One region of the Serratia fonticola genome, then DNA from elsewhere that is predicted to be linked to it. Evidence: predicted binding sites of a transcription regulator. Region 1 holds the regulator's gene; each other region holds the start of a gene.
The links. Region 1 encodes PurR, which represses purine synthesis genes. Its sites were predicted from a motif close to CANGCAAACGTTTGCNTG; they were not measured.
Positions count from the first base shown of each region.

Region 2: the regulator PurR is predicted to act here: its motif matches at 8,181-8,198, upstream of WN53_RS17915 (amino acid aminotransferase).
Region 3: the regulator PurR is predicted to act here: its motif matches at 848-865, upstream of carA (glutamine-hydrolyzing carbamoyl-phosphate synthase small subunit).

Region 1 covers NZ_CP011254.1:4,545,832-4,555,730, forward strand. Annotated here, with positions in the region: gene WN53_RS20135 (MATE family efflux transporter) at 1-158, opposite strand, end outside; gene WN53_RS20140 (riboflavin synthase) at 439-1,089, shown strand; gene WN53_RS20145 (I78 family peptidase inhibitor) at 1,126-1,419, shown strand; gene cfa (cyclopropane fatty acyl phospholipid synthase) at 1,460-2,611, opposite strand; gene punC (purine nucleoside transporter PunC) at 2,952-4,157, opposite strand; gene punR (DNA-binding transcriptional activator PunR) at 4,283-5,260, shown strand; gene purR (HTH-type transcriptional repressor PurR) at 5,257-6,282, opposite strand; gene cydH (cytochrome bd-I oxidase subunit CydH) at 6,607-6,696, shown strand; gene sodB (superoxide dismutase [Fe]) at 6,761-7,339, opposite strand; gene WN53_RS20175 (C40 family peptidase) at 7,554-8,369, opposite strand; gene WN53_RS20180 (Grx4 family monothiol glutaredoxin) at 8,780-9,127, shown strand; gene rnt (ribonuclease T) at 9,213-9,893, opposite strand.
Region 2 covers NZ_CP011254.1:4,022,138-4,032,036, forward strand. Annotated here, with positions in the region: gene mukB (chromosome partition protein MukB) at 1-3,361, shown strand, start outside; gene ldtD (L,D-transpeptidase) at 3,567-5,417, shown strand; gene mepK (peptidoglycan L,D-endopeptidase MepK) at 5,599-6,147, shown strand; gene WN53_RS17910 (MBL fold metallo-hydrolase) at 6,216-6,863, shown strand; gene WN53_RS17915 (amino acid aminotransferase) at 6,925-8,115, opposite strand; gene ompC (porin OmpC) at 8,363-9,475, opposite strand; gene asnS (asparagine--tRNA ligase) at 9,779-9,899, opposite strand, start outside.
Region 3 covers NZ_CP011254.1:2,648,809-2,658,707, forward strand. Annotated here, with positions in the region: gene dapB (4-hydroxy-tetrahydrodipicolinate reductase) at 1-618, shown strand, start outside; gene carA (glutamine-hydrolyzing carbamoyl-phosphate synthase small subunit) at 1,089-2,237, shown strand; gene carB (carbamoyl-phosphate synthase large subunit) at 2,256-5,477, shown strand; gene WN53_RS11825 (2OG-Fe dioxygenase family protein) at 5,694-6,332, shown strand; gene WN53_RS11830 (cysteine desulfurase-like protein) at 6,329-7,564, shown strand; partial or broken gene WN53_RS29150 (hypothetical protein) at 7,586-7,732, shown strand; gene WN53_RS11835 (hypothetical protein) at 7,772-8,938, opposite strand; gene kefF (glutathione-regulated potassium-efflux system oxidoreductase KefF) at 9,101-9,661, shown strand; gene kefC (glutathione-regulated potassium-efflux system protein KefC) at 9,654-9,899, shown strand, end outside.

The DNA.
Region 1 (9,899 bases):
ATAGAGGTACCGACGGCAACGGCGGCCATATCTGTGGCGCTATAAGAGCCAGCCATGATGGTATCGACCACGCCCATTGCGGTTTGGGATATTTGCGCGATGATGACCGGAATTGCGAGGGCCAATAAACTACGCGCCTCAATAAAGTACTTCTGCACGTATACACCTTTCTAATTATTTATGGGGAAGGGGTGTCGCTGCATCAGCAACAACTAAAAACTGCGGAATATGCCGAAAAGATTGTACCTGCTAGCCGGGGTTAAGCAAAGGTTGTAAAGAAATAGTTATGCTCGTCGTCTTGAAACTACAGTGCTGTTAGCCCCTCAGGGCATAAACTAGGCAAGCACTGTTTTTTTGCCGTTGTGCGTTTGGTTTTCTGCCGTAACTGGGGCAAACTGCTTACAGCGCGTTGAACATAGTCATAAAGAAGAGGCCAACATGTTTACCGGTATCGTACAAGGCACCGCCCCGCTGGTTGCCATTGATGAAAAACCCAACTTCCGTACCCACGTTGTTGAAATGCCTGATGAGCTGTTACCAGGGCTGGAGTTGGGGGCCTCGGTGGCCCACAACGGCTGCTGTCTGACTGTCACGGAGATTGCAGGCAATCGCGTCAGCTTTGATTTGATCAAAGAAACTCTGCGGTTGACCAATCTTGGCGATCTTAAACTGGGTGATGTGGTCAATCTGGAAAGAGCCGCCAAGTTTAACGATGAAATCGGCGGACACTTGATGTCCGGGCATATTATCTGTACTGCGGAAGTCACCAAGATTTATACCTCGGAAAATAATCGCCAGATCTGGCTGCGTATGCCGAATATCGATTTGATGAAATATGTGCTGCATAAGGGTTTCATCGGCATCGATGGCATTAGCCTGACCATAGGCGAGGTGGTCAATAACCGTTTCTGCGTGCATTTGATCCCGGAAACCCTCGAGCGCACCACGCTGGGTAAAAAGCGCCTGGGGGATAAGGTCAATATAGAAATCGATCCGCAAACTCAAGCGGTGGTGGATACCGTCGAGCGTGTGCTAGCTAATCGTGAGGCTGCATTAGCTGTCACCAAGCCGTCTGTACCCAAAGCCTGATAACCCTGCACCAATAACCACACTTAGGAGCCAAACGTGAAGTTTTACGGGAAAACGATGATGCTAGCGGCGCTGTTGGCGCTGACCGCCTGTTCAAGCTCCTCAGAACAGGCGAACTCACAGACTGCCGAGGCTGAAGATGATACCTGTGGTGCATCGCAGTATCAGAATTATGTGGGTAAACCGCTGTCTGCGTTGGACGGGGTTAATATTCCCCAGCAGGTACGGACTATTCCTTATAACTCGATGGTAACCATGGACTTCAATCTAAAGCGCTTGAACTTCCTGGGTGACAGTGAAGACAAAATCATTCGCGTTTATTGCGGTTAATAACCCTTTACCCCAACCCTGTGGGTTGGGGTAAAGGATTTTAGCGGGGAACTCGCAGACCGCCTTCGACGCCTTTAGGGCTGAATACCACCTGCCAAAGTTGAATATCGCGAGCGCGGAACGCTCCTGCGCAGGCATTAAGGTAATAACTGAACATCCTTTCAAAACGTTCGGAATAGCGCGATGCCAGCTGTGGCCAGCTCTGTTTGAAACGTTCATACCAGGCCATCAGGGTGCGATCGTAATCTGCGCCGATATTATGCCAATCTTCCATGACGAAACGGCCTTCGCTGGCCTGGGCAATATGTTTCACCGACGGCAGGCAGCCGTTGGGGAAGATGTATTTATTGATCCACGGATCAACGTTCATATCGGTCTCGTTGGACCCTATGGTATGCAACAGGAAAATGCCATCAGGTTTTAAATTACGTTCCACCACCTCGAAATAGGTTCGGTAGTTCTTCGGCCCAACGTGTTCGAACATGCCGACCGAGACGATGCGGTCAAACTGCTGGTGGAGATCGCGGTAATCCTGCAGCAGAATTTCCACGTCCAGCCCGGCACAGCGCTCTTGCGCCATTTTCTGCTGTTCGGCGGAGATGGTGACCCCCACCATGGAAACGCCGTAGTGCTTGGCCGCATAAGCAGACAGACCGCCCCAGCCACAGCCGATATCCAATACCCGCATACCGGGCCGCAGGTGCAGTTTTTCGCAAATTAGCCGTAGCTTGGCCTCTTGCGCTTCTTCCAACGTCGTGGCCTGTTGCCAATAGCCGCAGGAATATTGCATATAGGGATCCAGCATCTGGGTAAACAAATCGTTACCCAGATCGTAATGCTCTTTGCCAACGATCCAGGCACGTTTTTGGGATTGCAGATTGGTCAGGCGGGCGGCGGCAATACGCAAGATATCCTTCAGGTGGTGGGGCAGTTTCTTTTCCAGGCCAGCTGCGACAACCCGCTGAAAAAATATGTCCAGCCGTTCGCACTCCCACCAACCGTCCATATAGCTTTCGCCCAGCCCCAGAGAGCCGTCTTGCAGTACGCGTTTAAAGAAATTGGGATTATTGATCTGAATATCGAAAGGGCGTGAACCATTGATTTCAATGCCGGCCATGCTAAGCATTTCATGAGCGATACGATACCAATGGTTATCCTGGATGCTCAGATCTTCTATACACGATGAACTCATAGCTTCTCCATCACCTTCTTCTGACTTATGATCCTGCAGAATTTAGCGTAGACAATTTCTACAGGGACATACGTATACCTACGGTAAAAATTCACCGTGGTGTCTGAAATCCGACTTGAACAGAGGAAATTTAAGAGACTCCCTGCGTCAAAGGACGCGGGTAAATGCAACCTTAAATAAAGTGTGATGCCATCCACGTACGCAGCAGTTGCTGCAATAAGATCTTAGTATAACTGTTATTCTAAAAGGTCGTTTTTGAGTATAGGCTTGCCGAGGCGTAGACTCAACTGCAAATCGCGCTCGGCAAGAATTTTCATTAAGTGACTATTTACATAGGTAATTATGATACGGAGTCGGCATGCTCCTGCCGTGTTACCTGAGTTTCATCCGTTCCTTTCCCACGCTGGATCAGATAGCCCAAGGCCGCTAAAAATACGGTAGCAACCATTACGGTAGCCGTGGCTAACAGCGGTTGGGCGATAAATGCCGAAACCAACAGGCTGGCGATAAAACATAAACCCAATTGTAGCGTGTTTTGCAGCGCAGCAGCTTTGCCACTGTTGTTGGGGAAGGGCATCAACGCATTGGCCACTAAAATAGGATAGCTGGCACCGTTTACTAACGCCATAAAGCAGAACGGGATCAGCAGAGTGGTCAGCGTCGGTTCGCTCAGGGTGGCAATCAGATACAGCGCTACCATGCTGATGCCATAAGCTACCAACAGCCATGGCAGCAAGGTTTTGCCAGAAATGCGATTTAAGGCGCTACGGCAGCTGTAACCTCCTAATAAGAAAGCCAGCGTTTGTGGCACATAACTCAGGCCAATATCATTGGGGCTATACCCCATATCGCCAAGGATAAAGGGGGAGCCCGTCAGCCAGGCAAAGAAACCGGCAGAACAGGCGGCAAAAACCATCACGTTGCCGCTGAAGACCGGGGATTTCAAGATCTGCATAAAGCCAAGGCTGGGCTTTTTATCGGCGGAAGGTACCAGTCTGCTGCGGTCTTTCAGCAGTAAGGTGGGGATCAGCAGCAGGGCAGTGATCCCCAGCAGCACGGCGAAGATGGCCCGCCATCCCATATGGTTGAGCAACCAGGCGCCCAGCAGCGGGGCCAGCGCTGGAGAGAGGGCAACCAGCGGCATAATGGAGGCAAAAACGCGGTTGGCTTTGCCATCGCGGTAGCGATCGACCACGATCGCCTGCCAGGTGACGGCGGCGGAACACACGCCAATGGCTTGAATAAAGCGCAGTGACCACAGTTGTGCCACGTTCTCGACCCAAAGCATACCGAGGCAGCCGACGGCGAACAGCGCCAGGCCAATCAATAACACGGGCTTACGGCCAATACGGTCGGACAGCGGCCCCCACAGCAACTGGGCAAAGGCAAAGCCTGCCAGGAAGATACTCAGGCTGGCGCTGATCGCCCCAGCGGAGATTTGCAGATCCTGCTGCATTGCCCCAAAGGCGGGCAGGTACATATCGGTAGCCAGATAGCCCAACATGCTCAGGCCGGCCAGGTAGAACATAAATCCAAAATTTCGCATTGCTATTTCTCGTTAAAATTATGTTGTCGCAGGTTTTGAAGCGCCGGCAAGTGTATACGGCTGGATCTCTGCTTGTGAAACGGTAATATTTGCAAGATGCTGTTAAAAAATTTGAAGGCAAACATATGTGGTCTGAATATTCACTCGATGTGGTAGATGCGGTAGCGCGGACCGGCAGTTTCAGCGCGGCGGCACAGGAGTTGCACCGAGTTCCTTCTGCGGTGAGCTATACGGTACGCCAACTGGAGCAATGGCTGGCGGTACCGCTGTTTGAACGCCGTCACCGCGATGTGGAACTGACGCCAGCGGGGGCGCTATTTGTTAAGGAGGCGCGGGTTGTTATCAAAAAAATGCTCGATACCCGACGACAGTGCCAGCAGGTGGCCAACGGTTGGCGCGGGCAACTGCGGATTGCGGTCGATCTGATCGTCAAACCTCAGCGCAGCCGCCAACTGGTGCTGGATTTTTATCGCCATTTCCCCGACGTGGAACTGATAGTGCAGCCGGAAGTATTCAACGGCGTATGGGATGCGCTAGTCGATGGCCGAGCGGAGATGGCCATTGGTGCAACGCGGGCGGTGCCGGTGGGTGGCGGTTTTGCCTTTCGCGATATGGGCTTTATGAATTGGCTCTGCGTAGTACATGCTAAACATCCGCTCGCCGCCTTGCAAGGAAAGCTGCGCGACGATCAGCTACGGCCCTATCCCTCGTTGCTGTTGGAAGATACTTCGCGCAATTTACCCAAGCGGGTGACCTGGTCGCTGGACAACCAGCGGCGGCTGACCGTGCCGGACTGGGTTTCGGCGGTAGATTGTTTGCGTGCCGGGCTGTGTGTGGGCATGGTGCCTGCACATCGCGTATTGCCGTTGGTGCAAAGTGGCGAACTGGTGGTGTTGACACTGCATGAGCCTTTCCCGCCCAGCGCTTGCTGCCTGACCTGGCAGCAAAACGCCCAGTCTCCGGCCATGGCCTGGCTGCTGGACTATCTGGGCGATAGCGAAACGCTCAATCAGGAATGGCTCAGTGAAGAGGACCCGGGGGGGAATCGGGCGCAGCATGCGGCGCCCCTACGGAGAAATATGGGGTTAAGGCACAGTATTTAGCGGCGGTAATCGACAAAAGGACCATCGGCGACTGAGCGGCGCTCGATGAGTTTTGGATGCACTTCAATCACCTGCGATTCTTCACGCTTGCTGATGATGCGATCCAACAGCATGGTAAAGGCCATTTCGCCCAGTCGCTCTTTCGGCTGGTGAATGGTGGTCAGCGCCGGGGTGAAGTAGCGGGCATTACGCACGTTGTCGTAGCCAATAACCGAGATATCCTGCGGTACACGCAACCCCAGCTCATCGGCGGCACAGATCGCCCCCATGGCCATAATATCGCCGCCACAGAAAACGGCGGTTGGACGATGCTTTTGCGACAGGATCTGATGCATGGCTTTGTAGCCAGATTCAGGCTCGAAATCCCCCTGCACGATCCATTCTTCGCGCACTTCGATGTTGGCTTCCTTCATGGCTTTCAGAAAGCCCTGGTGGCGACCTCCACCGGTATTACGCGCCAGTTGACCAGGAATTGCACCGATGTCCCGGTGGCCACGTTCGATCAGGTAGCGGCCTGCCAGGTAACCGCCCTCGAAGGCATTGTCGATAATGGTATCGGTGAAGTCTCCGCGTGCGGTACCCCAATCCATCACTACCATGGGAATATTACGGTAATCTTCCAGCATGCCCAGTAGCTGATCTGGATATTCTGAGCACATCACCAGCAGGCCATCGACGCGCTTTTGCGCCAGCATCGCTAGATAGGCTTGCTGTTTATCCAGATTATTGTGCGAGTTACACAAGATCAGGGTATAGCCTTTGCTGTAGCAGCTGTTTTCTACCGCTTCGATCACTTCGGCAAAATAGGGGGCCTCGCTCGAGGTGGCGAGCAAACCGATCGATTTGGTGTGATTGACCTTGAGGCTGCGGGCGACGGCGCTGGGTGAATAGTGCAGCTCTTTGATGGCGGCCCAAACGGCCGTTTTGGTATCTTCGGCGACGAAACGCGTTTTATTGATAACGTGCGATACGGTAGTGGTAGAAACGCCAGCGCGTTTGGCCACATCTTTAATCGTTGCCATGTAAAAAATGACTCCTAAACCCACATGTTACAGCATGTAAGTATGATGTTAATCGTTTGCCTACGTAGATCCTTTCCCAGATAAGCGAAAACTGAGTTTTTAGTGCTGAAGTCGTAAATCGCTTGAACAGGGAGGGGCAGTTTATCGGTACGCAGTTGTGAACTGCGGATTTTGTCGCATATTGAAGAAAAGTGGAAGAGCTAATCGGTAATTATCAGCGGGGAAAGCATAACAAGATTTTAATCACGAACTGTGGGAAAATGATTTGACGTATAAACTGTGTGGCTTATGCTCTTGAAAAGCCAATCTGAGAGGGAGTTGTATATGGATACCGATTTGAAGATGTCATTACTCACCACCGTGGGTGCCTTGGCAATGATTATTGCTTTCAGTTTTATTGCCGCATTGAACTGATCCGCAGCAGAAAAACAAAGGCGCAGCTTGATGCCGCGCCTTATTATTAGCTAGTCACCCGCCGTTAAGCCAGGTTTTCTGCCACGAACGCCCAGTTCACCAACGCCCAGAAGTTTTCCAGGTACTTTGGCCGCGCATTGCGGTAGTCGATGTAGTAAGCATGCTCCCACACGTCAACGGTCAATAACGGAACGTCTGCGCCGGTCAGCGGGGTTGCCGCATTTGAGGTGCTGACGATCGCCAGACTACCGTCCGCTTTTTTCACCAGCCAAGTCCAGCCCGCGCCGAAGTTTTTCACGGCGGCATCGGTGAATTGCTCTTTAAAGGCGGCGAAGGAGCCGAATGACTTATTGATGGCCTCTGCCACTGCGCCCGTTGGCTCGCCACCACCTTGCGGTGATAAGCAGTGCCAATAGAAGGTGTGGTTCCAGACCTGAGCGGCGTTATTGAACACGCCGCCGGTGGAGGTCTTGACGATCTCGACCAGGGATTTGCCTTCGAACTCGCTGCCTTTCACCAGATTGTTCAGGTTAACCACGTAGGTGTTATGGTGCTTGCCATAGTGGTATTCCAGCGTTTCTGCGGAAATGTGCGGTTCGAGAGCGTTTTTCTCATATGGTAATGCAGGTAATTCAAACGACATTGCTTTCTCCTTTTATAGACAATACGCCTCTCCGACGCTGCAGGCCTAAGGGGCCGAGGGCGGAAAAACGCAATTGCACCACTTTTGTTATGGTTATTAATCTTAACAACTTTCGGGGGGAAAAGAACATCCAAAGTGTGCCAAGTGACTGATTGTTTAAAGTTGCAGCGGGAGATTGAGAGCACGGCCGAGCAGTTGGCTCAGCCGTGAAAGGTTAACGGATGGTGGTAGGGGTCACTACGCGGCGGGCACCAATGTAATGGTTCTGCCAATAGTCGTTATCCAACTGACTGATGCGAATTTCTTCACCGGTGCGCGGTGACTGGATGAACTTACCGTTACCAAGATAGACTCCAACGTGATCGGCGGTGCCACGGTTGTTGATGCGGAAGAACACCAGATCGCCTTTCTCCAGCTCATTACGCTTGATCGGCGCTGCATCACGCAGGTGGTACATTTCGTTGGCGGTACGCGGCATTTTGATTTTCACCACGTCTTTGTACGCGTAATAAATCAGCCCGCTGCAGTCGAAGCCTGTACCAGGTGAAGACCCACCCCAGCGGTAGGGTTTACCCATTTGCCCCATCAGCTTGGCCATGGCGGTCTGCTTGGCGTGCTGATAACGTTTTTTGTGAGCGGCGGAAAGTTTTAACGGCTTTTCGCGGCCAGCTAATTTTGCCGTAGCTTTGCCTTCTTCACGATGGCGACCATAACCTTTTTTATAGCCTTTTTTAGGCGGAGTTACTTTTAGCTTGGCCGTTTTGGTTGCCTGGCTTTTGGTTTTAACGCTGGTGGTTTTTTTGGCGGTCTTTAAGGTTGCTGGTTTGGTTTTTAGCGTTTTCGGAGGGGTGGCTGCCTTCACTTTTTTATTGGCTTTCACCGCTTTCTTTTTCTTGCGGTCGTCTGGCCGGGCTTCATTAACGTGACTCTTGCGCTGCTCGGCAGAAACACGTGCCTGTGGCGCAGCGTGCGCCAAATTGAAGAAGAGCTGCGTAAATAGCAGCACAAAAAGTGTAATAATTAACCGCATATCGACATTACCAACCTTGGCTCCGAAACAGAAATCGAATGAGTCACAGTATTCCCGAAATTCACCCTATAAAACAGCGTGGATCTCATAAATACTAATCCATATTGTGAGAAAACGTTAATGGCATTTTTTTTGTTGCAAAATCAAACGCCTGGCGCCTAAAAAAGCGACAGAGATCATGTGGTTGGCTTATTGCTCTCCGGCATTGGGCAGGGCAAATATAATAGTGAAACGTCCCGATTAAAAATGTTATTCTGGGGCCATGTTTTAACCGGTTCGGTGTGTCCGCCGCTTTTGCTAAGGCAATCAGAGAATGTCCCTGCAAAAGATGGCGTTTTCTTGGCACCGGTCCTGCCGCTACAATAGCCAGTGTGATGCATGTTGTAGCCATGATGTGGCTTGAGGAAGCAATAATGACGACGATTGAAAAAATTCAGCAGCAAATTTCTGCCAACCCGATCCTGCTGTATATGAAAGGCTCACCGAAATTGCCAAGCTGCGGTTTCTCTGCTCAGGCCGTGCAGGCGCTTTCAGCCTGTGGCGAACGTTTTGCCTATGTTGATATTCTGCAAAACCCGGACATCCGCGCCGAGCTGCCAAAGTACGCAAACTGGCCAACCTTCCCGCAGCTGTGGGTCGATGGTGAACTGGTTGGCGGCTGCGATATCATCATCGAGATGTACCAGCGCGGTGAACTGCAGCCGTTGATCAAAGAAACGGCCGAGAAGTATAAAGATCAGGAAGACCAGCAGCCTTAATGGCGCAGGTTTTTACCAAATAAAATCGGGCGGCACCTTTAACAGTGCCGCCCGATTTTTTTATGTCTGTCAGTTTGCCAGCAAGCTATTGCGATTCAACGTTGGCAATCGGCCAGCCACCGAGACGTTTCCAGCGGTTAACCAGTTCACAGAACAGTTGGGCGGTTTGCTGGGTATCATACAGGGCTGAGTGCGCCTGGCTGCTGTCAAACGGCATGCCAGCGGCAATACAGGCTTTAGCCAGCACCGTCTGCCCCAATACCAGCCCGCTAAGCGCAGCGGTATCAAAGGTGGCGAAAGGATGGAACGGGTTGCGCTTCAGGCTGGCACGTTCGGCGGCAGCCATCAGGAAGCTGTGATCAAAATTGGCATTATGCGCCACGATGATTGCCCGGTTACACCCCTGATCCTTAAGGCCTTTACGTACGGCTTTGAAAATCGCATGCAGCGCATCATATTCACTCACTGCACCACGCAGTGGGTTATGTGGATCGATACCGTTGAAGGCCAGCGCTTCCGGTTGCAGGTTCGCCCCTTCAAACGGCTCTACATGAAAATGCAGTGTTTCATCTTGCTGCAACCAACCATTTTCATCCATTTTCAGCGTGACGGCGGCAATCTCTAGCAGCGCATCGGTCTGAGCATGAAACCCAGCGGTTTCCACATCAATAACAACGGGATAAAACCCACGGAAACGGCCACTCAGGGCGTTAAGATCACTTTTTTCGGCCATCAGTTTCTTATCTTTAGCGAATTCAGCGCGCATTATGAC
Region 2 (9,899 bases), 520 kb from region 1:
AGAACAGAATGAGGTTGTCGCCGAAGCGAGCGAGCAGCAGGCGGAAAACGAAGCGCGTGCCGAAGCCGCAGAGCTGGAGGTGGATGAGCTGAAAAGCCAGCTCGCCGATTACCAGCAGGCGTTGGACGTGCAACAAACCCGCGCCATTCAATATCAGCAGGCACTTCAGGCACTTGAACGCGCCCGTGCACTGTGTCAGGTGCCGGAACTGACCGCCGAAAATGCCGAAGAGTGGCTGGATACCTTCCAGGCACGTGAGCAGGAAGCGACAGAGTCCCTGTTGCTGTTGGAACAAAAGTTAAGCGTGGCGGATGCGGCTCACAGCCAGTTCGAGCAGGCCTACCAGCTGGTGGGTAAAATTGCGGGCGAAGTCAGCCGCAGTGAAGCCTGGCAAACTGCGCGTGAGCTATTGCGTGACTGGCCTTCGCAGCAGCATCAGGCCGAGCGAGTGCAGCCGTTGCGGATGCGTTTGAGCGAGCTGGAGCAACGCTTGCGCTCACAGCAGGATGCCGAACGTCTGTTGCAGGAGTTCTGTAAACGTCACGGGCAGACTTATCAACCGGATGAACTTGACGCCTTGCAGCAAGAGCTGGAAGAGCGTTTGGAATCGTTGTCGCAAAGCGTCAGCGAGGCCGGTGAGCGCCGGATGGAAATGCGCCAGGAGCTGGAGCAGATCCAGCAGCGCATCAAAGAGCTGACCGCCAGGGCACCGATTTGGCTGGCCGCGCAGGATTCACTGACCCAGCTCAGCGAGCAGAGCGGTGAAGCTTTCGAAGATGGTCAGCAGGTTACCGAATACATGCAGCAACTGCTGGAGCGCGAACGCGAAACCACGGTTGAACGTGATGAAGTGGCCAGCCGCAAGCGCGAAATCGAAGCGCAGGTTGAACGCCTCAGCCAGCCGAGCGGGGCAGAAGATCAGCGTCTGGTAACGCTGGCGGAGCGCTTTGGCGGCGTGCTGCTGTCAGAAATCTATGACGATGTCACCATTGACGATGCCCCGTACTTCTCCGCGCTGTACGGTCCATCGCGCCACGCCATTGTGGTGCCGGATCTGTCGCTGGTGCGTGAGATGCTGGAAGGGTTGGAAGATTGCCCGGAAGATCTCTACCTGATCGAAGGGGATCCGCAGTCGTTTGACGACAGCGTGTTCGCCGTCGAAGAGCAAGAAAAAGCGGTGGTGGTGAAAATCGCCGATCGCCAGTGGCGTTACTCCCGCTATCCGGAAGTCCCGCTGTTTGGCCGTGCTGCTCGGGAAAATCGCCTGGAAGTGCTGTACGCAGAGCGTGACTCATTGGCCGAACGCTACGCTACCTTGTCATTTGACGTGCAGAAAACCCAGCGTTCTCATCAGGCGTTCAGTCGCTTTATCGGTTCGCACCTCGCCGTGGCGTTTGACGCAGATCCTGAAGCGGATATCCGTGCTCTGAACAGCCGCCGTGGTGAAATTGAGCGTGCGCTGAATAACCACGAAGCGCAGAACCAACAGCAGCGTCAGCAATACGATCAGGCCAAAGAGGGCATTTCCGCACTCAACCGCCTGATGCCGCTAGTCTCACTGCTGAATGATGAAACCTTGCAGGATCGTGTCGAAGAGATCCGCGAGGAAATGGAAGAGGCGCATGATGCTGCGCGCTATATCCAACAGCACGGCGTTTCCTTGGCCAAGCTGGAGCCTATGTTATCGGTGCTGCAAAGCGATCCGGAGCAACATGAGCAGCTACAGCAGGACTATGTGCAGGCCCAGGCCACCCAACGCCAGGCTAAACAGCAAGCCTTTGCCCTGACGGAAGTGGTACAGCGCCGCGCGCACTTCAGCTATACCGATTCTGCAGGTATGCAGAATGCCGATAACGATCTCAACGATAAACTGCGTCAACGCCTGGAACATGCGGAAGCGGAACGTACCCGCGCCCGCGAGCAACTGCGCCAGTATCAGACCCAGTTTACGCAATACAGCCAGGTGCTGGCCTCGCTGAAAAGCTCTTATGACGCCAAACGCGACATGCTTAAAGAGCTGAGCCAGGAACTGGTGGACATTGGTGTGCAGGCCGATGCCAATGCCGAAGCCCGCGCGCGGCAGCGTCGGGACGAATTACATGCCTCGCTGAGTAATAACCGTAACCGCCGCAACCAGTTGGAGAAACAACTGACCTTCTGCGAAGCGGAAATGGACAGCCTGCAAAAGAGACTGCGCAAGCTGGAGCGTGATTATTACCAACTGCGTGAGCAAGTGGTGACCGCCAAGGCGGGCTGGTGTGCCGTGATGCGTCTGGTGAAAGACAACGGGGTTGAACGCCGTCTGCACCGTCGTGAACTGGCCTATATGGACGGTGACGAGCTGCGTTCGATGTCGGATAAGGCATTGGGTGCGCTGCGTCTGGCGGTGGCGGATAACGAACATCTGCGTGATGTGCTGCGCCTGTCGGAAGATCCGAAACGGCCAGAGCGCAAGATCCAGTTCTTTATCGCGGTCTATCAGCATCTGCGCGAGCGTATCCGTCAGGATATTATCCGCACTGACGATCCGGTCGAAGCTATCGAACAGATGGAGATCGAACTGGGCCGTCTGACCGAAGAGCTGACCGCGCGCGAACAGAAACTGGCGATCAGTTCGAAGAGCGTGGCGAACATTATCCGCAAGACTATTCAGCGCGAGCAGAACCGTATCCGGATGCTTAACCAGGGGCTGCAAGCGGTTTCCTTCGGTCAGGTGAAGAGCGTGCGGTTGAACGTCAACGTACGGGAAGCGCATGCCACCTTGCTGGATGTGCTCTCTGAGCAGCAGGAACAGCATCAGGATCTGTTTAACAGCAACCGTCTGACCTTCTCGGAAGCGTTGGCTAAGCTGTATCAGCGCCTGAACCCGCAGATCGATATGGGCCAGCGCACGCCACAAACTATCGGTGAAGAGCTGCTGGATTACCGTAACTATCTGGAGCTGGAAGTGGAAGTCTTCCGTGGCTCCGACGGCTGGCTGCGTGCAGAAAGTGGCGCGTTGTCTACCGGGGAAGCGATCGGTACCGGCATGTCAATTCTGGTCATGGTGGTGCAGAGCTGGGAAGAGGAATCACGCCGCCTGCGGGGTAAAGATATTTCACCTTGCCGCCTACTGTTCCTTGATGAAGCCGCGCGTCTGGATGCCAAATCCATCGCCACGCTGTTTGAGCTGTGCGATCGTCTGGAGATGCAGTTGATTATCGCCGCGCCAGAAAACATCAGCCCGGAAAAAGGGACCACCTATAAACTGGTGCGTAAAGTGTTCCAGAACCATGAGCATGTGCACGTGGTTGGCCTGCGTGGGTTCGCCAGCGAACAACCGGCTTTAAACTCGGTGGCAGAAGAATCGCCACAAAGCTAAAATAAATGCCCTATAAATCTGAAAATAGCCGCCTGAAGGTGGCTATTTTTTTGCATGACGAGGATGATAGGCGTGTTTTTTTGCCGGTGGTAAGCTGGGATGAAACGGTTATTTACGGCGCTGAGAGCAAAAGCGCCGTTCTGTTTGTATACTGAAACTAATAATAGTCTGTGCGGTATTTTTGTGAGCCTACAGGGGGCAAGGGATGTTGCTTAAAAATGGAAACTCAGTACGACGTCTGGCATTGAGTTGCGCGATAGCGTGTGGTTTTGCCGTGTCGTTTTCCGCATGGGCAACTGTACCGGCGTTACCGGTGGCGTCATCGTCATCGGGAATGTCCGTGGCACAAAGTCGTGCCGAACTGCTGGCGGCATTGCCGAAAAGCGTTGTGCCGTATTATCTCTCCACTTTGGCACCGCTGTACGCCGCCAACCAGATGCAGCCTATGTGGCAAGATCGGGAAGCGGTACAGCAATTTCAACAGCAACTGGCTGAGTTGGCCATTTCTGGCGTACAGCCGCAGTTTACTCAATGGGTAAAACTGCTGACCGATCCGCTCATCACCGATATGGCACGTGATATTGTGCTGTCGGATGCGATGCTGGGTTATTTGCAGTTTGTCTCCTCAATCGGGGCCAACGGCAACAACTGGCTGTACAGCAATGTACCTTACAAGCTGAAGGTGCCAGCGAATACGGTGATCAACCAGTGGCAGCTCTCGATACATCAGGGCAAAACGCTGGCGTATATTAATTCGTTGGCCCCGCAGCACCCTCAGTACGCCAAAATGCATTTGGCGCTGCGCGAAATGCTGGCGGCTGGGCGCCCGTGGCCACAAATGACCAATGGCGCAAGCCTGCGTCCAGGTCAGCTCAGCGACGATATTCCCGCACTGCGCGATATTCTGGCGCGTACCGGAATGCTAATCGCCACTCCGGCGGTAGCATCTGCTTCGCCTGAGCCTCAAGTCACCAACGCCAGCGCGACGACTCCGGCGGCGGATGACGATCTGTCGGTGGATGAAGAGAAGGATCGTGCTACCGCAGTGGCTGTCGTTAGCCCGGGCGCGGCATCGATCAAAGATCTTGCTCCCTCTCCAGAAGCGACAGCGCAGGTACAACCGGCCAGTCCGGTTTCGGTAACGGATAATCGTTACACCGAAGATCTGGTGGAAGGAGTCAAACGCTTCCAAACCTGGCAAGGGCTGACGCCTGATGGCGTTATCGGTGCCCGGACGCGTGAATGGCTGAACGTTTCGCCGCAAACTCGTGCTTCACTGCTGGCGTTGAACATCCAGCGCCTGCGCATTCTGCCAGGGCACGTTGATACCGGCATTATGGTCAACATCCCTAACTACTCGCTCACCTACTATCTGAATGGTAATGAAGTGTTATCTTCGCGGGTGATTGTTGGCCGTCCGAGCCGCAAAACGCCATTGATGAGCAGCGCGCTGAATAACGTGGTGGTCAACCCGCCGTGGAACGTGCCAACCAAGCTGATCCGTGAAGATATCGTGCCTAAGGCCATGCATGATGCCAGCTACTTCCAGAAACACGGTTACCGTGTATTCTCTGGCTGGAGCAACGATGCGCAAGTGATCGATCCGGCAATGATTGACTGGACTGTGGTTTCACCACGCAACTTCCCTTACCGCATCCAGCAGGCACCGGGGAGCAGCAACTCGTTAGGGCGTTTCAAATTCAACATGCCGAGCTCGGATGCCATCTATCTGCATGACACCCCGAACCACGGCCTGTTCCAGAAGGATATCCGGGCGTTAAGCTCTGGCTGTGTGCGCGTTAACAAGGCTTCCGATTTGGCCAATATGTTGTTGCAGGATGCGGGTTGGAACAACGCGCGTGTTTCCTCCACGCTGAAAGGCGGCAATACGACGTATGTGAACATCCGCCAGAACATCCCGGTGCAGCTGTATTACCTGACGGCCTGGGTCTCTGATGATGGTAAGCCACAGTTCCGCACAGATATTTACAATTATGATGCGACAGTGAGATCGGGTGCACAAATTTTGGCTCAGGCCGAAAAATTGATGCAATAAATGCAGTAATTCTAGATAAATAACGGTCTGAATGTCTGGCCAGTAGCAGGCTCTGTTTTTTGTGAGCACTGGTAAACCACAGCGTATCGCGGGTTGACTCCGCATACGCTGGCGGTTATGGTTCGGGCAGTGCGCAGTTTTGTGCATATATTTTGACATTCTTGCCGGGTTTAAAAGAGTCATGGACAAAATTGATCATCATCGCCGTAAATGGTTGGCGTTAGGTAGCGCCGCCGTGGGTATCGCGCTGCTCCCAGGGCAAGCGTTTGCCAGTCTTTCTACCGCTCGCCCACGTATTCTGTTGTTGAACAACCTCAATACTGGCGAATCCATCAAGGCCGAGTTCTTCAACGGTAAAGGTTACAATAAAGAAGAATTGGCGCGCCTGAACCATATCTTCCGTGACTATCGGGCCAATAAGGTCAAGAGCATTGATCCGGCTCTGTTTGATCATCTCTATCGCCTACAGGTGATGCTGGGCACCAGCAAACCGGTACAGCTGATTTCCGGCTACCGTTCAATGGCGACCAACACCGAAATGCGTGCGCACAGCCGTGGCGTGGCCAAGCAAAGCTACCACACCAAAGGCCAGGCGATGGATTTCCATATCGAAGGGATCCAACTGAGTAATATCCGTAAGGCCGCGCTAAAAATGCGTGCTGGCGGGGTAGGCTATTATCCACGTAGTAACTTTGTGCACATCGATACCGGCCCGGTGCGGACCTGGTAATCATTGTGCATCATGATCGCTGAATGGCACCCGCCCCTTGGGCGTGGTGCCGTTGTCGTTGGAGCTTTATGAAATACCATATTATCCCCGTTACGGCGTTCAGTCAGAACTGTACGCTCATCTGGTGCGACGTGACCAAACAGGCGGCGCTGGTCGATCCTGGTGGCGATCCGGAAAAACTTAAGGCCGCCATTGCCGAAAAGGGCGTGCAGATCAGCCAGATTTTGCTGACGCACGGCCATCTCGATCACGTAGGCGCAGCGGCAGAAATGGCCGAACATTATCAGGTGCCAATCTATGGCCCGGATAAGGAGGATGCCTTCTGGCTTGAAGGTTTGCCAGCACAGAGCCGTATGTTTGGCCTGGATGAATGCGCCGCTCTAACGCCGACCAAATGGCTGGAAGAGGGGGATAAAGTGCAGGTGGGCGAAATGTCGCTGAACGTACTGCATTGCCCTGGTCATACGCCTGGTCATATCGTTTTTATCAACGAACAGGCGCGTTTGGCATTAGTGGGTGACGTGTTGTTCAACGGTGGCGTTGGCCGCAGCGATTTCCCGCGCGGTGACCATCAGGCGCTAATCGCTTCAATCCGTAACAAATTACTGCCTCAGGGCGATGATATGGCGTTTATTCCAGGACATGGGCCGATGTCTACCTTTGGCCATGAACGTCAAACCAACCCGTTCCTGCGCGAAGAGCCAGCCATCTGGTAGAGCTCTCCCATACAAAACAACAAAGGGGCGCATATGCGCCCCTTTTCAATGCTAAATCCGCTTACAGCACGGCAACGATGGCTTCGCACAGCGGCGCCATATTGTCCGGCGTCATCCCCGCCACGTTAACGCGGCCGGAGTTAACGGCATACACGCCAAATTCATCACGCAGACGCAGAACCTGTTCTTTGGTCAGGCCGCTGAAAGAGAACATGCCGTTCTGGTTGATGATGAAGCTGAAATCCTGCTCCGCCCCTTTTTCCTGCAGGGTATTAACGAACAGCTGGCGCATACGGTGAATGCGCTGGCGCATGTCAGTCAGCTCTTGTTCCCAAATGGCGCGCAGCGCCGGGTTACCCAAGATGGTGGCAACTACGGCCGCACCGTGTGACGGCGGGTTCGAGTAGTTGGCACGGATTGCGGCTTTCACCTGGCTGAAGGCACGCTCGGCGGTTTCTGCATCGGCAGCTACCACGGTGCAGGCACCAACACGTTCGTTATACAGACCGAAGTTCTTCGAGTAGGAGCTGGCAACGATCAGTTCCTGATGTTTGGCAGCAAAGATACGCAGACCCTGTGCATCTTCTTCCAGGCCCTTGGCGAAGCCTTGGTAGGCGAAGTCGAACAGCGGCAACCAGCCCTTGGCTACGGACAACTCAGCCAACTGAGCCCATTGTGCTTCGGTTGGATCGATACCGGTAGGGTTATGGCAGCAGCCGTGGAATAGCACCACGTCGCCGGCCTGAGCCTGGTTCAGGCTGGTGAGCAGACCGTCAAAGTCCAGCGCATGGTTGGCGGCGTCGTAATAGTTGTATTCCAACACTTCCAGGCCAACGGCACCAAAGACGTTTTTATGGTTTGGCCAGCTTGGGTTGCTGACCCAGATACGCTTGGCGCTGGTCTGGTTGGCAATAAAGTCGGCCGCGACACGCAGGGCACCGGTACCACCAGGGGTTTGCGCGGTACGGGCACGCTTGTCGGCAATGATTGGGCTCTGCTTGCCGAACAATAGCTCTTGCGTGCAGCTGGCAAATTCAGGAATACCTTCAATACCCAGGTAGTTTTTGGTGGTCTCATTTTCCAGCAGATACTGCTCAGCTTTCTTGACGCTGGTCAGCACCGGCGTTTTGCCAGTTTCGTCTTTATAGACGCCAATACCCAGGTTGATTTTATTCTCACGCTTGTCGGCGCGGAAAATGTCGGTCAGACCCAGAATCGGATCGGCAGGTGCAGCGGTGATTTTTTCAAACATGTCAGATGCTTCCATGGCCTAGAGTTAAGCAGACAGAAACATCAGGGTAGCGCCAGTTATCGTCTTTGCCAACCGTTTGCGAGAAAAACACCTCGATCTTGTGACGGCGGCAGATTCAGCACAAAAAATGACGGGGAAGGGCAGATTGGCAGAATAAAAAATGGCGTAAAGCGCTAAAAACAAAAACAGGGCCGAAGCCCTGTTTTTTTAACTTAGCTGACGACGAACCGTCATCAAGTGCAACAACTTAGAACTGGTAAACCAGACCGGTAGCTACGATGTTGTCAGTAGCGATGTTGTTAGCACGAGTAAAGTCGTTTTCGTCCAGCAGGTTGATTTTGTAATCAACGTAGGTAGACATGTTTTTGTTGAAGTAGTAAGTCGCACCTACGTCAACGTATTTAACCAGGTCAGCGTCGCCGCCGCCGAAGTTACTACCGTTTGCGTTACGACCAGCCAGGTTTTTACCTTTAGACTGCAGGTAAGCGATGGATGGACGCAAGCCGAAATCGAACTGGTACTGAGCTACCACTTCAAAGTTCTGAGTTTTGTTAGCGATGGTGAAATCTGATTCGCCGTATGGAGTCATGTTGCGGGTTTCTGCATACATGGTTGCCAGGTAGACGTTGTTGGCGTCGTATTTAGCACCAACGGTCCATGCTTCAGCGTCTTTACCACCAGCAGTAGACAGATTGGTTTGAGCGTCAGTACGGTCAGAACCAGAGTAGGCAGCACCTACGCTAACGCCTGAATCCAGGATTGCGTAAGTAGAGGACACACCCCAACCGTCACCGTTTTGTTTCTTCAGGTCACGCTTGTCGTTTTCGTTCTTGCCTTGGTACTGCACAGCGAAGTTCAGGCCATCAACCATACCGAAGAAGTTGTTGTTACGGTAAGTAGCAACACCGTTGGTACGGCCAGTCATGAAGTTGTCGGTAGTGGTGTAAGTATCGCCACCGAATTCTGGCAGCATATCTGTCCAGCCTTCAACGTCATACACTACGCCGTAGTTACGACCGTAGTCGAATGAACCGTAGTCAGCAAATTTCAGACCCGCGAAGCCCAGACGAGTTTTAGTACCTTCGGTACCTTGTGACTCAGCGTGGTTAGCTTGCACGTTGTATTCCCACTGACCGTAACCGGTCAGTTGGTCAGTAATCTGGGTTTCACCTTTGAAGCCAAAACGCACGTATGACTGGTCGCCATCGTTGCCTTTGTCGTTAGAGAAGTAGTGCAGACCGTCAACTTTACCGTACAGATCCAGTTTGTTGCCGTCTTTGTTGTAGATCTCAGCTGCGTTGGCTGCACCAGCTGCTAACAGAGCTGGGATCACTACTGCAAGAATGTTGCGCTTCATCATCATTATTACCCTCATTGGTTTTATTCGGACACCTTGCCACTGCCGCCAATAATTCTTTTGGAACTATTGTTGATAGATTGGTGTCGTCCTGTGTCTGCACGCAGTGTTCCATTCACGGGCAGGTTTATCTAGAACGAAAATGCTACCAATGTCGCAATCTGGTTTCAGAAAGAAACGATGTGTAACAATTTGTGTATTTTAGGGAACTTTGTGATGTAGGTCAATAATCAAAAATGCGAAAGGCCAGCTAAGCTGGCCTTTATTATGTAAAAAAAATGTTTAAATTATGCTGGGTTTTATGACTTAGAAGCTGGCGTTACGTGGCGTTCTTGGGAACGGGATCACGTCACGGACGTTCTGCACCCCGGTCACATAGGCGATTAAACGCTCAAAACCTAAGCCAAAACCAGAATGTGGCACGGTG
Region 3 (9,899 bases), 1.9 Mb from region 1:
GTTGTCAGCGATTTCGATATCCTGATCGACTTCACCCGCCCGGAAGGCACCCTGGCCCATCTGGCGTTTTGCGTGGCCCACGGCAAAGCCATGGTGATCGGCACCACCGGTTTTGATGATGCAGGTAAAGCGGCGATCCAGGACGCGGCACAGCAGATTGGCATCGTGTTTGCCGCCAACTTCAGCGTGGGCGTCAACGTGGTGCTCAAGCTGCTGGAAAAAGCGGCCAAGGTCATGGGCGATTATACCGATATTGAAATTGTGGAAGCTCACCACCGCCACAAGGTAGATGCCCCTTCAGGAACGGCGTTAGCCATGGGCGAGGCGATTGCCGGTGCCTTGGGACGTGATTTGAAAGAGTGCGCGGTTTACGAGCGCGTGGGTTATACCGGCGAGCGCGATCCAAAGAGCATCGGCTTTGCCACCATTCGTGCCGGGGATATTGTGGGTGAACATACCGCCATGTTTGCCGATATTGGCGAGCGGGTAGAGATCACCCATAAAGCCTCAAGCCGGATGACGTTTGCCAATGGCGCGGTGCGTGCCGCATCCTGGATCTCAAACCAGCATAACGGGCTGTTTGATATGCGTGACGTGCTCGGTTTAGACCAGTTATAATTTTAATGAACACCATCGTGATGTGGTTGTGTTGATCATAATGATATGATAATCGGACAATAATTTTATTGTCCTTTTTTTTAACATCAAAAATGAAGCTTACGATTAGTTTTAATTGTGTAGCTATTATTTTTATATGTTATCCAGTCTATTTCCTGTTTTTACTGCCATCTTTATTGCTCCTCGCATCGATTTTAGCTGTTTTAAGCCATTTTTTCTGTCACTGTGTCTCGCAACCGTTTACTCGGTCAAGTTTGCTGGTGTTTTTGTGCCTGTGACCCCCTTTAAACCCTGAGGGCAGCAAAAATAATGGAAAAAATGGCGCTTTATCTAGACAAGCGGGACGCTCATCATTAAAATGCGCCCAATTTGCCAAAAATTGGCCTTGAGGGCGGTTTTTGCATTGATTTAGGGCGTGAAATCTGAATTAATATGCAAATATTGTGATTGATTATTCCTCGGAGGGTGTTTTGATTAAGTCAGCGCTATTGGTTCTGGAAGACGGAACCCAATTCCACGGTCGGGCCATCGGGGCAGAAGGTACGGCAGTGGGGGAAGTGGTCTTCAATACCTCGATGACCGGCTATCAAGAAATCCTCACTGATCCTTCCTACTCCCGCCAGATCGTTACTCTTACTTATCCTCATATCGGCAATGTCGGCACCAATGATTCCGACGCAGAATCCTCCGCTGTTCATGCTCAAGGCCTTGTCATCCGCGACCTGCCACTGATTGCCAGCAACTACCGCAACGAAATGGGCCTGGCCGATTACCTCAAGCGTCACAACATTGTGGCGATTGCCGATATCGATACCCGCAAGCTGACCCGCCTGCTGCGTGAGAAAGGCGCACAGAACGGCTGCATCATCGCGGGCGACCTCACCGATGCCGAGCTGGCGCTGCAAAAAGCCAAGGCTTTCCCTGGCCTGAAAGGCATGGATCTGGCGAAAGAGGTCACCACCAAAGAGGCTTACGCCTGGCAACAGGGGAGCTGGACGCTGGAAGGCGATTTACCGGAGGCTAAGCCTGCGGGCGAACTGCCTTACCATGTAGTGGCCTACGATTACGGCGCCAAGCGTAACATTCTGCGCATGCTGGTGGATCGCGGCTGCCGCCTCACCGTGGTGCCAGCGCAAACCCCTGCGGAAGACGTGCTGAAAATGAATCCGGACGGCATCTTCCTGTCCAACGGCCCTGGAGATCCGGAGCCATGCGATTACGCCATTACCGCCATCAAACGCTTCCTGGAAACCGATATCCCGGTATTTGGTATCTGCCTGGGCCACCAACTGTTGGCGCTGGCCAGCGGTGCCAAAACCATGAAGATGAAGCTTGGCCACCACGGCGGTAACCACCCGGTGAAGGATCTGGATAACAATACCGTGATGATCACCGCGCAGAACCATGGCTTTGCCGTAGATGAAAATAATCTGCCGAGCACGTTGCGCGTCACGCATAAATCCCTGTTCGACCACACGGTGCAGGGCATCCATCGTACCGATAAAGCCGCGTTCAGCTTCCAGGGCCACCCAGAAGCCAGCCCAGGCCCGCACGATGCCGCGCCGCTGTTCGATCACTTTATCGAACTGATTGAGACTTACCGTACCAACGCCAAATAATCAGGAGCCAGAAAAGCCATGCCAAAACGTACAGATATAAAAAGCATCCTGATCCTCGGCGCTGGCCCGATCGTTATCGGCCAGGCGTGTGAATTTGACTACTCTGGTGCCCAGGCGTGTAAGGCGCTGCGTGAAGAAGGTTACCGCGTTGTACTGGTCAACTCGAACCCGGCCACCATCATGACCGACCCGGAAATGGCCGATGCCACCTACATCGAGCCGATCCATTGGGAAGTGGTGCGTAAAATCATCGAGAAAGAGCGCCCGGATGCGGTGCTGCCAACCATGGGTGGGCAAACCGCGCTGAACTGTGCGTTGGAGCTGGAACGTCAGGGCGTACTGGCCGAGTTCGGCGTCACCATGATCGGCGCTACCGCCGATGCCATCGACAAAGCCGAAGACCGCCGCCGTTTCGATATCGCCATGAAGAAAATTGGCCTGGATACGGCGCGTTCCGGCATCGCCCATAATATGGAAGAAGCGTTGGCGGTGGCCGCCGATGTGGGCTTCCCATGCATTATCCGCCCGTCATTTACCATGGGCGGCACCGGTGGCGGTATCGCCTATAACCGCGAAGAGTTCGAAGAGATCTGCGAGCGCGGTCTGGATCTGTCCCCGACCAAAGAGCTGCTGATTGACGAATCGCTGATCGGCTGGAAAGAGTACGAGATGGAGGTGGTGCGCGATAAGAATGACAACTGCATCATCGTCTGCTCGATCGAAAACATCGATGCGATGGGTATCCATACCGGTGACTCTATCACGGTGGCTCCAGCGCAAACGCTGACCGACAAAGAATACCAAATCATGCGTAACGCCTCGATGGCGGTACTGCGTGAGATCGGGGTGGAAACCGGCGGCTCCAACGTGCAGTTCTCGGTGAACCCGAAAACCGGCCGCCTGATCGTGATTGAAATGAACCCACGCGTATCCCGTTCATCGGCGCTGGCTTCGAAAGCGACCGGCTTCCCGATTGCCAAGATCGCCGCCAAGCTGGCGGTGGGTTACACCCTCGATGAGCTGATGAATGACATCACCGGTGGCCGTACGCCAGCCTCCTTTGAGCCGTCCATCGACTATGTCGTCACCAAGATCCCGCGCTTCAACTTCGAGAAGTTTGCCGGTGCCAACGATCGCCTGACCACCCAGATGAAGTCGGTCGGCGAAGTGATGGCAATTGGCCGCACTCAGCAGGAGTCATTGCAGAAAGCGCTGCGCGGCCTGGAAGTGGGCGCGACCGGGTTTGATCCGAAAGTGAGCCTGGACGATCCGGAAGCCTTGACCAAGATCCGCCGTGAGCTGAAGGATGCGGGTTCCGATCGTATCTGGTACATCGCCGATGCTTTCCGCGCCGGTCTGTCCGTCGATGGTGTGTTCAACCTGACCAACATCGACCGCTGGTTCCTGGTGCAGATTGAAGAGCTGGTGCGTCTGGAAGAGCAGGTTGCCGAAGCGGGCATCAACGGCCTGAACGCTGATTTCCTGCGCACGCTCAAGCGTAAAGGCTTTGCCGATGCGCGCCTGGCCAAGCTGGCTGGCGTGGCGGAAAGCGAAATCCGCAAGCTGCGCCACAGCTTCAACATGCACCCGGTCTACAAACGTGTGGACACCTGTGCGGCAGAATTTGCGACCGACACCGCCTACATGTATTCCACCTATGAAGACGAGTGTGAATCCAACCCGACCAACGATCGCCCGAAAATCATGATCCTGGGCGGTGGCCCGAACCGTATCGGCCAGGGCATCGAGTTCGACTATTGCTGCGTACACGCCTCGTTGGCGCTGCGCGAAGACGGCTACGAGACCATCATGGTCAACTGTAACCCGGAAACCGTCTCTACCGACTACGACACCTCGGATCGCTTGTACTTCGAACCGGTGACGCTGGAAGACGTGCTGGAAATCGTGCGCATCGAGAAGCCAAAAGGCGTGATCGTGCAGTACGGCGGGCAAACCCCGTTGAAACTGGCGCGTGAGCTGGAAGCGGCAGGCGTGCCGATTATCGGCACCAGCCCGGATGCGATTGACCGTGCCGAAGACCGTGAACGTTTCCAGCAGGCGGTTAACCGCTTGGGCCTGAAGCAACCGGCCAACGCCACCGTGGCAACCATCGAACAGGCGGTTGAGAAAGCGGCCGGTATCGGTTATCCGCTGGTGGTGCGCCCATCCTACGTACTGGGTGGCCGTGCGATGGAGATCGTTTACGACGACATCGACCTGCGCCGTTACTTCCAGAACGCGGTTAGCGTGTCCAACGATGCGCCAGTGCTGCTGGACCGCTTCCTGGACGACGCGGTAGAAGTGGATGTGGATGCTATCTGTGACGGCGAGCGCGTGCTGATCGGTGGCATCATGGAGCATATCGAACAGGCTGGCGTCCACTCCGGTGACTCCGCTTGTTCACTGCCAGCCTACACGCTGAGCAAAGAGATCCAGGACGTGATGCGCCAGCAGGTAGAAAAACTGGCGTTTGAACTGCAGGTTCGTGGTCTGATGAACGTGCAGTTTGCGGTGAAGAACAACGAAGTCTACCTGATCGAAGTGAACCCACGCGCCGCGCGTACCGTGCCGTTCGTTTCCAAGGCGACCGGCGTACCGCTGGCGAAAGTGGCGGCGCGCGTGATGGCCGGTAAATCGCTGGCCGAACAGGGCGTGACCGAAGAGGTTATCCCGCCGTACTACTCGGTCAAGGAAGTGGTGCTGCCGTTCAACAAATTCCCAGGCGTTGACCCGATCCTCGGGCCAGAAATGCGCTCGACCGGTGAAGTGATGGGCGTTGGCCGCACCTTCGCCGAAGCCTTCTCCAAGGCGATGTTGGGCAGTAACTCCGGCATGAAGAAAGGCCGTGCGCTGCTGTCGGTTCGCAGTGGGGACAAGGCTCGCGTAGTGGATTTGGCTGCCAGCCTGCTCAAGCAGGGCTTTGAACTGGATGCCACCCACGGCACCGCAGTGGTGCTGGGCGAAGCGGGGATTAACCCACGCTTGGTCAACAAGGTGCATGAAGGGCGTCCGCACATTCAGGACCGCATCAAGAACGGCGAGTACACCTACATCGTTAATACCACGGCGGGGCGTCAGGCGATTGAAGACTCCAAGCTGATCCGCCGCAGTGCGCTGCAGTATAAAGTGCACTACGACACCACGATGAACGGCGGCTTTGCTACCTCGATGGCGATGAAGGCAGATCCAACCGAGCAGGTGACGTCGGTACAGGAACTGCACGCACGTATCACCAAGTAAGTTAATAACTTGGCTATCACTGAGGCGCTGCTTTTGCAGCGCCTTTTTTATTGCTGGAGCAACCCAATAGTGATGATTTGCGACTTGTGCTGATTTTGTGGGGGTACGTCATATTTTTGGGATGATAAATTTGATATCCCATTATCTTTATCTACTTTTAATGATGATTACTGTTATTTTCTGTTGCAAAACGGACCTGTTCAATAAGGTGTCATCATGCTAAACAAACACGAGAATATCCTGCAGATCACCCATCTTAGCCGGGAAGGGATGGTTCAACTGGCTCCTTCATTCAACACGCTTCCCCACACCCAGCATGCGGATGGCAAGTACCGCCTGCGGCGTTATTCTGTCATGCGTTTTCAGGATGGAAAGGTCGTAGAGACGGACAAACATGAGTTTGTACAGTCTGAGGATATCAACCGCTTTCAGGGCAATATTGTCCGCCAGTTCGAACCGCTCCTGACCACAACCTGGCAAAATGAGGGGATGCGTGAAATGTGTGGGGTCTTTGTTGAAAGCAATGCTCTACCGAACAACCAGGAAATAGAGATCCACCAAATCCGCATTACCACCACCTATGATGAAACTCAGGTGGCGCCGGAAGGCATCCATCGTGATGGTTTTGATCATATCGCGATAGTCGGTATCGACAGGCATAACATTGTCGGGGGGGATATCCTGCTCTATAACAGCAATCGCGAAGAGCCATTTTTCCGTAAGGTGTTGGAAAATGGCGAAGTTGCCATGATTGCTGATAGTAAGTTGTGGCATAACGCCTGCCCAATCCGTGCCGTCGAGGCCGATAAAGAAGGGCATATGGATGTTTTTGTTCTGACAGCGAGGGTGGTATGACATTTACGCCTGAACAAAGCCGGGCGCAATTCAGCGCTCTGGATCAGCTGCATCAAGGAAAAAGCGTGGTGTTCTTTGATGGCCCTGGTGGCTCACAGGTTTCGCGTACGGTATTAGACAAGATGGTCGATTATTTGGGCCACCATAATGCCAACTTGGGGGGACACTACTTTTCCAGCAAAGCCACTGAGCAAGTGATGTTACAAGCCAGAGAGTCTGTTCGGGCCTTCTTGAATGCCGGTTCGGCTGACAATATTGTCTTTGGCGCCAACATGACCTCACTGACTTTTCAACTGAGCCGCGCTATCAGCCGGGAGTGGCAAGCCGGGGACGAAGTGATCGTCACCGCTCTGGATCACTATGCGAACGTTTCGAGCTGGCAACAGGCCGCTGCCGATAAACAGGTCGTTGTCCATCAGGCTCCAGTTAACGATCAGGATTGTACGTTAGACGTCGATAAACTTTGTGCGCTCATTAACGCCAAAACCCGGTTGGTGGCTGTCACCTATGCGTCAAATACCACAGGCTCGATCGTGGATATAAAGCGTATCGTCGAGGCGGCGCACCAGGTTGGCGCTTTGGTGTATGTAGATGCTGTGCACTATGCCCCACACCGCCTTATTGATGTTCAGGCGCTGGGTTGCGACATACTCCTGTGTTCCGCGTATAAATTTTTTGGCCCACACGTCGGGATTGCCTATCTGGCTGCGCCGTGGTTGCAAACGTTACGTCCTTACAAGGTCGAGCCGGCCACCGATCTTGGCCCTGGGCGTTTTGAGACGGGGACTCAGAGTTTTGAGGGGCTCGCGGGGGTGACAGCTGCGATCGAATACCTGGCTCAGTGGGGAGAAGCGGGCGCGCCATTGCGGCAGCGCTTGCAAGACAGCTTTAGCCAACTCAGCCAACATGAAGAAGCGCTCAGCGCTTATTTCCTGGATAAACTACGGCAAGTCAAAGGTGCGCGTTTGTACGGTATCGATCGGCCCGATGCCAACTGCCGGACCCCGACTTTCGCCGTGACGTTTGCGCACGTGCTGCCTGAATCGGTTGCTAGAGCGCTGGGCGAGCACAATATTTGTGTCGGCAACGGGCATTTTTATGCGCTGGGGCTGATCCGCCAACTGGGTCTGGAGCAACGTGGCGGTGTCGTGCGGATCGGATTGATGCATTACAACACCCGCCAGGAGATCGACCGTTTGTTTGAGATTATCAACACGTTGAGTCAATCATGACCATAAGCCGGTGATGCCATGAAGAAAGGCCGTACGCTGCTGTCGGTGCGCGGTGGGGATAAGGCTCGCGTAGTGGATTTAGCTGCCAGCCTGCTCAAGCAGGGCTTTGTGCTGGATGCGACTCACGGCACCGTCGTGGTGCTGGGCGAAGCGGGGATTAACCCACGCCGGCCCGCCTTGGATGGTCCAGGGCGGGTATTTTTGCGGTTATTTGAACATCTGTGCCATAAAGCTCATCTCGTCCTCTTCCATTTCCTGCTCACGCTCCGCCAAATGCTGCTTCAGCACTTTCAAAGAAGTCAGTTCTTCCAGCGCTTCACTTTCTTCAGCCAGCAATGCTTTGAGTTCATTGGCATGACGGATCAGTTTTTTATCCAGTGCTTGAGGCGTTTTGGCATCGCCAAATTTTGACCACAGCAGTGCGGTCATAGGATCGCTCCCATACTCTTTTTGGCGATAATCGAACTTCAGGGTAATCACCTGCTCGGCAAGTAGCCGATTGACTTCTGGCAGATCCTTCTCTTCGAAGCCGCCGTTGGGATCAATATGTTGTTGATACAGATTGATGATGGTCCAGATATCGTGGTTTTGCTTGGCCTGCGCCAGTTGCACCATCAAATGATGTTTTTCTTGCTTGATGGTTTCATCCATTTCGCGGTCAGGATGAAATACCTTAGCGAGCTGTTTATACATGCGGTTGGCTGCCGAAGCGCTGAACAGGGAGGTGATTTCTTGTTGCCGCCGCTCTCTGGCCGCAAGCGCTTCTTCCTCAAACTCATCAAAGAGAGGCTCCTCTTCGTCCTCGGCAAATTCTTCGTCTTCATTGGCGGCCGAATTGGCGAACGTTTCCTCGATTTTGGCTTTGAATTTATGCGGCTCACGGACTAAATCCCGCAGCTCCTCGTCTGAGATATCCTGCACAAAGGGAAGCTGACTCTCTAACATGTCACGCATAAGCTGGAGTTCGTCTTCATCCAGATCTTTATCGTTCACCATTGTGGCACAGGCGTTGAGGTATTTTTCCCGGAGTGGCTGAATATCCAGATGATCCGCGAACGGGTATTCCTCCAGGTACATCAAATCTTCGCCGATCCAGTTGAGAAGATTGTCACGTTGCAAGGCTGAGAGGGATTTTTTATCGACGAAGGAGAGCAAGCGCTCGGCCTTTTGAAAAACGGCATCGACAAACTGTTTTTCTAAAGGCAACATCTGTTGCTGGAAACGGGTGACCAGTTCTGTCTGCTGTCGGTGTAATGCATCCAGCCGTAAATGCTGTTGCTTAATAGCCTGACAGTGGGCATTGAATTGTTGGCGCGGATTTTTCGGCCCCTGCTTTTTGGCGGCGTTTTTTTTTACGGATTTCCCTTTGGCCATAATCGTTTCCTCCTAATGTTGAGTTGGTCACATGATAGCAAGGTTGTTTTCGCGATTTCCATCAGCCAATTTGTATAGGCCCGATAAAAATTTCCGCTATTAATCCCTGCGTAAAGCGTCAAGATATATGCTTGATAGACCACACAGCACGGTGAGAACCGCATGATCCTGATTATTTACGCTCATCCCTATCCCCGGCATTCTCATGCCAATCACTGTTTACTACAGGCGGTAAAAGACATTCCCGGCGTGGAGGTCCGTGCGCTGTACGAACTGTATCCGGATTTTAATATCGATATCGATGCCGAGCAGCGGGCGCTGGAACGGGCCGATATGGTGGTTTTACAGCATCCGATGCAGTGGTACAGCCTACCGCCGTTGCTGAAACTGTGGATCGACAAAGTGCTGGAACATGGCTGGGCCTATGGCCACGAGGGCAACGCCCTGGTGGGGAAAGACTGCCTGTGGGCGGTCACCAGTGGCGGAGATGAGCAGCATTTCGCTTTGGGCGATTACCCCAACTTTGCCGCACTGGGCCAGCCGCTACAGGCCACGGCGATTTACTGCGGTATGAAGTGGCAGCCATATTTTGCCGTGCACAACACCTTCACCTGTAACGAACCGGCCTTGATCGCCGCCGGGGAAGCCTATCGCCAGCGGCTGGTGCAGTATCTGATGGAACACAGCGAGCAAGCAGTAGAGCAGGAGTCCGTGAATGGATAATCACTCGATGATGATTGAAGGGCTGATCTATCTGGGATCGGCCGGGCTGTTGGTGCCGATTGCCGTACGCCTGGGGTTGGGATCGGTACTTGGTTACCTGATTGCGGGCTGCGTCATTGGCCCCTGGGGGCTGAAACTGGTTTCCGATCCGGAGTCGATACTGACCTTTGCCGAAATCGGCGTGGTATTGATGTTGTTTATCATCGGGCTGGAACTGGATCCCCGGCGGTTGTGGACT